Metallumcola ferriviriculae: one gene and its partner. The protein of the gene in region 1 interacts with the protein of each later gene in a pairwise test. Links are inferred from orthologs where the notes say so. Each region holds a gene or a part of one and is shown on either strand. Other genes may lie near its edges.

The links. The genes of interacting proteins can lie anywhere in the genome.
Region 2: the proteins of MFMK1_RS02860 (region 1) and groL interact in binary tests that used the Escherichia coli proteins (3 or more experiments, as listed by UniProt). The link is inferred for Metallumcola ferriviriculae from one-to-one orthologs.

What each region holds. Positions count from the first base shown.
Region 1 is NZ_CP121694.1:547,971-553,705, forward strand. Bases 744-3,590 are described here. They hold MFMK1_RS02860 (ABC transporter ATP-binding protein), read left to right. Parts: upstream 744-1,745; coding sequence 1,746-2,435; downstream 2,436-3,590. Other genes in these bases: MFMK1_RS02855 (sulfite exporter TauE/SafE family protein), read right to left, coding at 802-1,566; MFMK1_RS02865 (ABC transporter permease), read left to right, coding at 2,422-3,198; MFMK1_RS02870 (anthranilate synthase component I family protein), read left to right, coding at 3,501-3,590. Outside these bases: MFMK1_RS02850 (hypothetical protein), read left to right, coding at 1-656; more of MFMK1_RS02870, read left to right, coding at 3,591-5,087; MFMK1_RS02875 (anthranilate synthase component II), read left to right, coding at 5,084-5,656; trpD (anthranilate phosphoribosyltransferase), read left to right, coding at 5,717-5,735. UniProt on the Escherichia coli protein: Part of the ABC transporter complex FetAB, which is probably involved in iron export and enhances resistance to H(2)O(2)-mediated oxidative stress. Probably responsible for energy coupling to the transport system.
Region 2 is NZ_CP121694.1:3,465,678-3,470,099, reverse strand. Bases 1,445-4,422 are described here. They hold groL (chaperonin GroEL), read left to right. Parts: upstream 1,445-2,109; coding sequence 2,110-3,735; downstream 3,736-4,422. Other genes in these bases: MFMK1_RS17120 (4Fe-4S binding protein), read left to right, coding at 4,278-4,422; groES (co-chaperone GroES), read left to right, coding at 1,788-2,075. Also shown: GTP 3',8-cyclase MoaA, read left to right, coding at 1-17; cyclic pyranopterin monophosphate synthase MoaC, read left to right, coding at 21-515; MFMK1_RS17140 (MOSC domain-containing protein), read left to right, coding at 503-943; MFMK1_RS17135 (MogA/MoaB family molybdenum cofactor biosynthesis protein), read left to right, coding at 936-1,430.

The DNA of each region.
Region 1 (5,735 bases):
AACCAGAAGCGCTTGACAGCCATCCAGTGGCAGGTACTGAGAGTCAGGTTAGTGGCAGTGGGTTTGGAATAAGGTTTGACACTGTTTTTTCGCAAATGTTCCCCGATATGATATATCGCGTGGCGGATGGTAACAGCATAGTCAATAACAACGAAGAGAATTATTATTTAGAGCGGGTATACTGGGGTGATTTCACCGGCAGGGGCAAAGAATTTTTGGTCGTAGTAAAAAGGCCCAAAAGCGAGTTGGCTCACGCAGCAGGTTTTTATAACGCTTATGCGGCAGTTTTCAACGGCGCTAACAGTGATATACTTACTTCCGTTCAGCAATTCACTGCTGATGAGGGTGATATAAGAATCTTTCACGGTGATAAACAAGATTACTTATTTTTTTCAGGGAATGTCACCTTTCAAGGTTGGAGCGAATGGAATGGAGGGCTGTTCAAGGCCGCTGCGGCTGGTTGGGAAAAAATCTGGCCTACAGAGGAAGGTTTTTGGGAAAATCAAGCGATACAGGCGGGAGGGGACAGACTAATTATTTACCGTCGAGAAACGAAACCAAGCCAAGGGGTTATACCTCAGTCCCGCTTTGTTTATGACCGAGAGCTGTTTTGGCATCCTGATGAGGAAAAGTTTCGAGAAAATCCAATTGAATAATCGCTAAACGAAAAACCCCCGAAACATTTCGGGGGTTTTTTAAAGTACCTTGGAGTGTGGTCGAATTTGTACTGGTCTGAGGTCCGACGAAAAAATTTGAGCCAATGTTTGGCAAAGGATATCCAAGAAATTACCTTCTGGCCGCTCAGGCAAACAGTTCGAATACTCCCAGCAGTTTAGCGGCCATCATTACCACTGCAATGACCAGAAACACTCGTATCCATTTATCGCCCTTGGCGACGGCAAAATTACTACCCAGCCAGCCGCCCAACCCGTGACCCACTGCCAGCGTCAAGCCCAGTACCCAGTTGACCTGGCCGCTGATGATGAATATAGCCAATGACGAAACCATGTAAATTGCCACTACAAAGACCTTAATGCTGTTGACACGTACTAAGGACATGCCGGTGATTAATGTTAGGCTGGCGATTATGATAAAGCCTACCCCCGCTTGAATAAAGCCCCCGTAGATGCCGACAAAGAAAAAAGTTATCACTGCGATTATCTTACTTTTCTTTGACAGGTTCTCTTCAGATGCCTCTAGTCGTTTTTGCGGCTGCCACAGGATAAGCACCAGCACCAGCAGCATAACCACGGCAAGAATTTTGTTAAAGACATTGTCCGGTAGAGAGATAGCTAAATTTGCACCTAAGACGGACCCCAGTACTGCCGGAATGCCCAGCATCAGACTCAATCTCCAATCAAAGAAACCCTTACGGCGGAAATTGGTAATGGCAACGATATTTTGCACCATTAGGGCAATGCGATTGGTACCGTTGGCCATCGCGGAAGGAAGCCCTAAAAAGATCAACATCGGCATAGTAAGAAGTGAACCGCCGCCGGCTAAAGTGTTTATAAATCCTGCGGCTATTCCTGTTATTAGAATTAAAATTATGTATGGTACGGGCATTTATAACTTAACTCCTTTATAATGTTTTGATAATTCATCATAACATATCAGAGCTTGGATTTGCACTAATTTGGATATTTTTAGATAAAAAGTGGGTGGCTGATTTAAAAAGCTTGAGCATTGCGGAGTGAGTGTTCTATAATGAAAAGGTATATTTTTCATATTAAGGATGTGGCATCATGGTGATTGATTTAGCAGCTAATGTTTGTCTTAAAGGCGTTACTTTTAGTTACGATAATGCGCCCCCGGTATTGGAACAGGTCGACCTTTCTTTTAGCCGGGGTTTTTATTTAATCAAAGGCCCGTCCGGTGCAGGAAAATCTACATTGCTGCGGCTGCTTTGTAAATTAGATATCCCTGTAGCAGGCGAAATCCTTTACCAAGGTGTACCGTACAGTCGGTGGGATACCGGTTTGCTGCGCACTAAGCTGAGTTACGTGCAGCAGATGCCTGTTGTCTTGCCCGGCACGGTAAAGGAAAATTTAATGCTGCCTTTCAAGTTCAATCAGCTGCGCAGCGCGCCGCGGCCCGACGATGATCGATTGCGGGAGTGGTTGGACTATTTCCTGCTGGATGGTGTCAGCTTGGATAGTAGGGCAGATAAGCTTTCTGTGGGGCAGAGGCAGAGGTTAACATTAATTCGTTCTTTAATGCTGGAGCCGGAGATGCTGTTATTGGATGAACCTACGGCTTCTCTTGACCCTCAAGCTCGGGAACTGGTGGAACAGCTGGTAGAAAAGTTGAACATGGAGCGTGGCATAGGTATCATTATGGTCAGCCATAATGATTTTGTTCCTCGGTCTGTGCCGGCGAGGCATATTTACGTTGAAGGGAAGAAAGTGGAGGAAAGAAAATATGACAGCGATTGATTTAAGTATTTATCAAATGATGTTTGCGTTAGTGTTTATTTTTGCTGCAGCGTTAAGCTCATTTTTGCTAAATTTGGGTTTGCATCGGGATATACTTTGGGGCTCAATTCGGATGATATCCCAGCTGGTGCTGATGGGTTATGTCTTGACCTATGTTTTTCAGTTGAATTCTCCCTGGTTAGTACTGCTGGTGTTTGGCGTGATGATATTTTTTGCGGCAAATATCATTAAAGGACGTGTCAAAGGAGGTAAAATTGCGTACTATTACCCTACCCTCATTTCTATGTTTTTAAGTTACATAATAGTGACTTATTTTATTACTGCGATAGTAATTAATGTCGAACCGTGGTATCAGCCACAGTACTTTATACCATTGGGCGGGATGGTTGTAGGCAATTCGATGAATGCAATTTCTATTTCTTTAGAGCGGCTTTTTTCTCAATTACGGGATAAAAGAGATTTGGTGGAGATGTATCTTACTGTAGGGGCTGATTATAAGGAGGCGTCAGCGGATATTACCCGTGAGGCAATTTCTGCGGGGATGATACCGGCCATTAATTCGTTAATGGGTATGGGTTTGGTCTTTTTGCCCGGAATGATGACCGGTCAGATACTAGCGGGTGCGGACCCGCTGTTTGCGATAAAATACCAGATTGTGATAATGATGATGGTGGTTGGCGCTACTGCCATGGGCAGCATCCTAGTTACTTTACTGGTACGCCGCCGCTGTTTTTCCCCAGATAATAGGTTATTGGTTAGATAAATATTTTTGTATTGACAATAAAGTATGAGGCAGGGTATAATTACAAAAAATTTGAAGTTGAGCTTAGAGAGTTTAGTGGAGTTTGAGTTGAGCCTAGTTGAGAATGTTTAGCAAAGCAGAGTTGAGTGAAAGGTAAATGGACTATATCGATTTTCCCCAGGAGCCACTTGGTAATGGCAGCTGGGGCACTCTGGCTTTTGTTAAAAATTCTTTTGGCTGTTAAAGCCGGTAGGTCTTAATTGACTTGCCGGCTTTTTCTAATTATTCCAAAAGGTGAATGAAAGGCGAAGGGAGAGGATTTTTTGAAAGATTTAGAAGGTGTTTCAAATTTTTACCCATGTGCAGGAAGCACGTACCCGTTGGAATTTGACTGCGCGCCCAAATGTTTTCCTGATATAGAGGAATATGTGCGGCAGGCTGGCAGGCAGCAAGTTGTTCCTGTTTATACGGAAATTAGCCAGGATGAACTAACCCCGGTAACCGTTCTGATGAAGCTGGGGCAGTCGGACCATTCATTTATTTTGGAAAGTGTGGAAGGAAATGAACAGATTGCCCGTTATTCATTTATCAGCAATGACCCGTATCTGATATTTAGCGCTTCGGGCGGAAATGTGTCTATAGGTACGGCGGAAGCAAGGGACAGTTTTCCTAACCGTGATTTCAGCTGGAAGAAAAAGGAAAATGCGGAACCGAGACAAGAATTGCAGCAGTTGCTTAATAGCTATACTGCCGAACCTTCTCCCGACTTACCGCGTTTTTTTGGCGGCGCGGTTGGTTATTTCGGCTTCAATGCGGTGGGTCATTTTGAAGAGGCACTGGCAGGCCTTTCGGGGCAAACGGAATTTGCTGATGTGCATATGGTTTTTACTAGGTCTGTTTTGGTTTTTGACCACTTAAAAGGTACCGTAAAAATAGTGATCAATACGCTGCCCGGTGCAGTTCCCCAGCAAACATACAGGCGTGCCCGGGAGCTGATTAAGAAAGTTTTACTCAGATTAAAAAAGAGCGTTAACCTGCCCGCGGTGGAAACACAGAAACATGCCGAACCCATTGAATATAAAAGTAATTTTACCAGAGAGGAATTCTACCGGGTAGTGGCCCAGGCAAAGGAATATATCAACAACGGGGATGTGTTCCAAGTGGTTTTGTCTCAGAAATTCACCCTAGCGGCAGACTTTGACCCATTGGTGCTTTTTCGTTGTCTGCGCGTAGTTAACCCTTCGCCCTACATGTTTTACTTGAATTGTGGCGGGACGGCTCTTACAGGGGCTTCCCCGGAAATGCTGGTACGCTTGGAGGGGGGAGAGGGAAGTGTTAGACCTATTGCGGGTACCAGGCGGCGGGGAAAGGATGGGGATGAAGATAGGTCATTGAGCAAACAATTGGTTGAAGACGAAAAAGAACAGGCAGAACATTTGATGCTGGTCGATTTAGGTCGCAATGACCTGGGGCGAGTGTGCACTTTTGGTTCGGTTGTGGTGAAAGAATTCGCTAAAGTAGAGTATTTTTCTCATGTAATGCATCTGGTATCAAGGGTAAAGGGGAAAGTTATGCCTGGGGTAAAGCCGTTGGATGTGTTGGCAGCTGCATTTCCGGCGGGTACTGTGTCCGGTGCGCCAAAAATTAAAGCAGTGGAAATTATCAACCGACTTGAAAAAGGATGTCGAGGGCCTTATGCGGGTTTGGTGGGGTATATTTCCTTCACCGGACAGATGGACACCTGCATCAATATTCGTTCGGTCACCTTATCCGGAGGTAAGGCATTGGTGCAGTCGGGGGCGGGGATTGTGGCGGACTCCCGTCCGGATTCGGAATTTCAGGAGACCTTAAATAAGGCCCGGGGAATGTTCGAGGCAATAAGCATGGCCAGGGGTGTGAAAGCAAGGTGAGGGTCCTGATAATCGATAATTATGATTCCTTTACTTATAACCTTGTGCAGATGTTTGGAGAATTGGGCGCTGCGGTAGAGGTAAGGCGTAATGACCGGGTGACTATTACAGAAATAAGAAGGATTCAGCCTCAATGTACGGTGGTTTCACCCGGACCGGGGCGACCTGAAGATGCGGGTATATCCATCAATATCATTAAGGAATTTTACAAAACCATGCCTATCATGGGGGTATGTTTAGGGCATCAGTGCATTGCCGCAGCTATAGGGGGAAGGGTGGAGCGCGGTAGAGGGCCGGTACATGGCAAAGTCTCCTCAGTAGTCCATTCAGGGGAGGGGATTTTTAAGGGGCTGCCCAATCCCTTTTCTGCAACCAGATATCATTCATTGGTAGTGTTGGAAGAAGGACTATCGCCAGAATTAAGCATTGTTGCCAGGGCTGAACTGGGTGAGGTGATGGCGATAAGGCATCTGCATTACCCCCTGTGGGGCCTGCAATTTCACCCAGAATCATTTTCAACCGCAGTTGGTAAAATGCTGATTAAAAACTTCTTGGCAGTGGTGCAATGAGATTAGTCCCAGTAATGGGAACGGAGTTTTTTAGCTAAGCGGAGGAGAGGAGAGACCAGTATGCAAAGGACGATAAACA
Region 2 (4,422 bases), 2.9 Mb from region 1 along the record:
ATACCATAGGGGGGTAAAGGATGGAGCTTACTCATTTTGACGAGCAAGGACGGGCAAGGATGGTGGATGTCTCTGAAAAGGGGGATACCAGGCGGGTTGCGGTAGCGCGGGGTAGTGTAATGATGAAGAAGGCAACTTTAGAACGCATTGCCCGGGGACAAGTAGCCAAAGGAGATGTATTAGGGGTAGCTCGGGTGGCAGGGATTATGGCTGCCAAGAAAACCGGGGAGCTTATACCTATGTGTCATCCATTAATGCTCACTTCTATCGAAGTTGATTTCAAAATTAATTCACAAGAAACCAAGGTGGAGATAGAGGCCCGGGTGGGGACCACCGGTAAAACCGGGGTGGAGATGGAAGCACTAACGGCGGTGTCGGTTGCTGGACTAACTATTTATGATATGTGTAAGGCTGTTGATAAAGCCATGATAATTGAGGCGGTCCGGTTAGTGGAAAAAAGCGGCGGTAAAAGCGGGCATTTTAAGCGAGAGGGTGAAGAAGAGTGGGGAAAATAATAGCGGTGTGTACCAGTGAAAAGAAAGGTGAACGTAAGAAAAATGTAGGGGAAGCGGCTTTTCAGGTTAATCACGGCATAGTGGGGGATGCCCACGCCGGCGATTGGCATAGGCAGGTAAGCCTTTTGGCTGTGGAAAGTATTAAAAAGATGCAGGACAAGGGATTGGATGTAGGCCCTGGGGATTTTGCGGAAAACATCACTACCGAAGGCATAAAAGTAGCAAAATTGCCGGTGGGGACCAAGGTGAGATTAGGAGATGAAGTGCTCTGTGAGGTGACCCAAATAGGCAAGGTCTGCCATGACCGCTGCGCTATTTATTATCAGGCGGGTGACTGTGTTATGCCTAAAGAGGGGATATTTGTCAAAGTGCTTGAAGATGGGAAAGTCAGGGTAGGCGATGGATTGGTGGTGGTGAAGGATGATTAAGGTTGGCATCATTACCGCAAGTGACAAGGGTTCCCGGGGGGAAAGAGAAGATAAGAGCGCGCCGGTAATTAAAGATATGGCCAGACAGATAGGCGGGGAAGTAATTCATTACGTTATTGTCCCTGATGAGCAGACTGAATTGGTAAGGTCAATGAAGTATTGCGCTGATGTACTTAAGCTTGATTTGGTTTTTACCACCGGGGGCACCGGTATGAGCCCTCGGGACATAACCCCCGAAGCAACCATGAGTATAGTTGAAAGGTTAGTACCGGGGATCCCGGAAGCGATGCGTATGCGTAGTTTGGCGGTTACCGACAGGGCTATGCTTTCTAGAGCGGTTGCGGGCATCCGCGCCGAGACATTGATTATTAATCTGCCGGGGAGTCCCAAAGCGGTAAAGGAATGTTTGGATGTGATTCTACCGCCGTTAAAACATGGAATAGAGATTCTGCGAGGTGACACTGGAGAATGTGGTAGTAATATATAACAAATGAACTGCTCAACGCGCCACTAAATGGGACTTGGGATGAAATTTTTGAGATGATTGTATAAAACTTACCTTAATTGGTAATATTTTTTCATGAGGTGGTAACAATAAATAATGCCGTTCAGTGTTTTTTTAGTCAAAATCCCAGCTAATGTAAGATAAATAAAGATTTGCATAGATTTAACAAGGAAATAAGAGGAAATAGACTGTAAACGGGCAATAGTTTCGTGAAATGGCCATAGACAATACTTGCATAGAAGCCAAAGCTTGATTATTATTAGTATTGTTGGATGTTAGCACTCACTAGCGGTGAGTGCTAATAATAAATATCATATAATAGAAGGAGGGTTTGTTGTAATGAACATCAAGCCATTAGGTGACAAAGTAGTGATTAAGGTGTTAGAATCTGAGGAGAAAACGGTCAGTGGTATCGTTTTGCCGGATACTGCCAAGGAAAAGCCTCAGGAAGGCGAAGTTGTTGCAGTAGGCAGCGGTCGTGTGCTGGAAAATGGTGAAAAGGTAGCCTTGGAGGTTAAAGAAGGCGACAAGGTAATCTACTCCAAGTATACGGGCACTGAGGTAAAGCTGGATGGCAAGGAATACTTAATTTTGGCTGGAGAACACATATTAGCAAAAGTTCAATAAAAAAGAGAAGGTTTAATTTAAGGAGGGAATTAATTTGGCTAAACAGATTGTTTTCCGTGAGGAAGCTCGTCACGCCTTAGAGCGGGGCGTAAATGCACTTGCAGAAGCAGTAAAGGTTACTCTTGGTCCCAAGGGTAGAAATGTTGTTTTAGAAAAGAAATTCGGTTCTCCCACTATCACTAATGATGGTGTCACTATTGCTCGGGAGATTGAACTAGAGGATCCCTTAGAGAATATGGGAGCGCAGCTTGTCAAAGAAGTTGCTACTAAAACTAATGATGTTGCCGGTGACGGTACTACTACTGCTACTTTATTGGCGCAGGCTATTATCAGAGAAGGTCTGAAGAATGTGGCTGCCGGTGCAAACCCGATGGTCTTGAAAAAAGGTATCCAGAAAGCTGTAGAAAAAGCAGTCGAGGAATTGAAATCCGTCAGCAAACCTATTGAAAGCAAGGAAGCTATCGGTCAAGTAGCATCCATTTCCGCAAATGATGCTGAAATCGGTCATTTGATTGCTGAAGCGATGGAAAAAGTAGGAAAAGACGGAGTTATTACTGTTGAAGAATCCCAGAGTATTGGTACTTCATTAGATGTGGTTGAAGGTATGCAGTTTGACCGGGGTTACATATCTCCTTATATGGCAACTGATACTGAAAAAATGGAAGCTGTGCTTGAAGAACCGTATGTTTTGATTACCGATAAGAAGATTTCTGCTGTTAACGATATCTTGCCGGTACTGGAGAAAGTTGTTCAATCCGGTAAGGCATTGGTTATTATTGCTGAAGACGTAGACGGCGAAGCATTGCCTACTTTGGTAGTTAACAAGCTGAGAGGCACCTTTACTGCCGTGGCCGTGAAGGCTCCCGGTTTCGGTGATCGCAGAAAAGCAATGCTGCAGGATATCGCCGTGTTAACCGGTGGTGAAGTGATTTCCGAAGAACTTGGCTTGAAGCTAGAAAACACTACTTTAGAGATGCTGGGCCGTGCTCGTCAGATAACTATCAGTAAAGAAGATACTACCATCGTGGAAGGCCGCGGTTCTGGCGATGAAATTGAAAAGCGTATTGCTCAAATTCGCCGTCAGCATGAAGAGTCTACTTCGGAGTTCGACAAGGAGAAACTGCAGGAGCGTCTTGCGAAATTGGCGGGCGGGGTAGCTGTTATCGGTGTTGGTGCCGCCACAGAGACTGAAATGAAAGAGAAGAAGCTGCGTATTGAGGACGCTTTAGCCGCTACTCGTGCCGCAGTAGAAGAAGGTATCGTGTCCGGCGGTGGCACAGCTTTTATTGATATCTTACCTTCCTTGGATGGCATTGTACTTGAAGGTGACGAGATGACCGGCGTAAACATTATTAAGAAAGCTTTGGAAGAGCCGATACGTCAAATTGCAGCTAACGCTGGTGCCGAAGGATCTGTGATTGTAGAAAAAGTCAAGGCTGGCGACAGGGGTGTTGGTTTTAACGCTATGACCGGCCAATATGAAGATATGATTGTTGCCGGAATTGTTGACCCTGCCAAGGTTACCCGTTCTGCACTGCAGCACGCAGCAAGTATCGCATCCATGCTGCTGACGACTGAAACTTTAATTGCGGACATTCCGGATGAAAACGATAATGCTATGGGCGGAATGCCCGGCGGCGGAATGCCACCAATGATGTAAGATAAGATTTACTTCTAAACCCTATCCTTTTTCGGGATGGGGTTTTATTTTTTTATAATTATAGGAAAAATTTGTATATTTATGCGGAAGAAAAAGGCATGGAAAAAATTCAGCTACGTAATTGGCTCTCAAAATGATATTCGTATCAAAATGAGAAATCATTAAAATCAAGGGTTTTCAGTAATTCGTCTCATTTTGCGAGCTTACATACAGGGATACAATTTTTTTAAAAAGTGCTAATTGTGTATTGATGCCATAAAACCCTGTTATTCACAGTAGGCTACTAGTTAGTTTATTTCTTCGATAAGTCGCGCGGGAATGCTGACGCTGCGGCCTTTGGGCCCGCTGCTCCTTAGGTGAGGGAGAGTGCTTATTGTATAAATTTTTAGAATATGTTACCTTTGGCATAGATATTGCTTAGAGATAGTAGTGAAAGCTAAAGTATCCAAATGCAAGGGTGATGAGTATCTGAAGAGCTGCTTAAAGGTTGGTCTAAGAATTTATAGAAACAGTAAAATTACTAGAATTAGAGGTGGTATCTTATGGCAAGAACAATATCCCCATTAGAACCAACTGAAATAAAGGTGAAAAAAAATTGGTGTAAGGCATGCGGCATCTGCATAGCCCTTTGCCCCCAGCAAGTGTTAAAGGCTGATGAACGGGGCAAGGTAGTGGTTTCCTATCCGG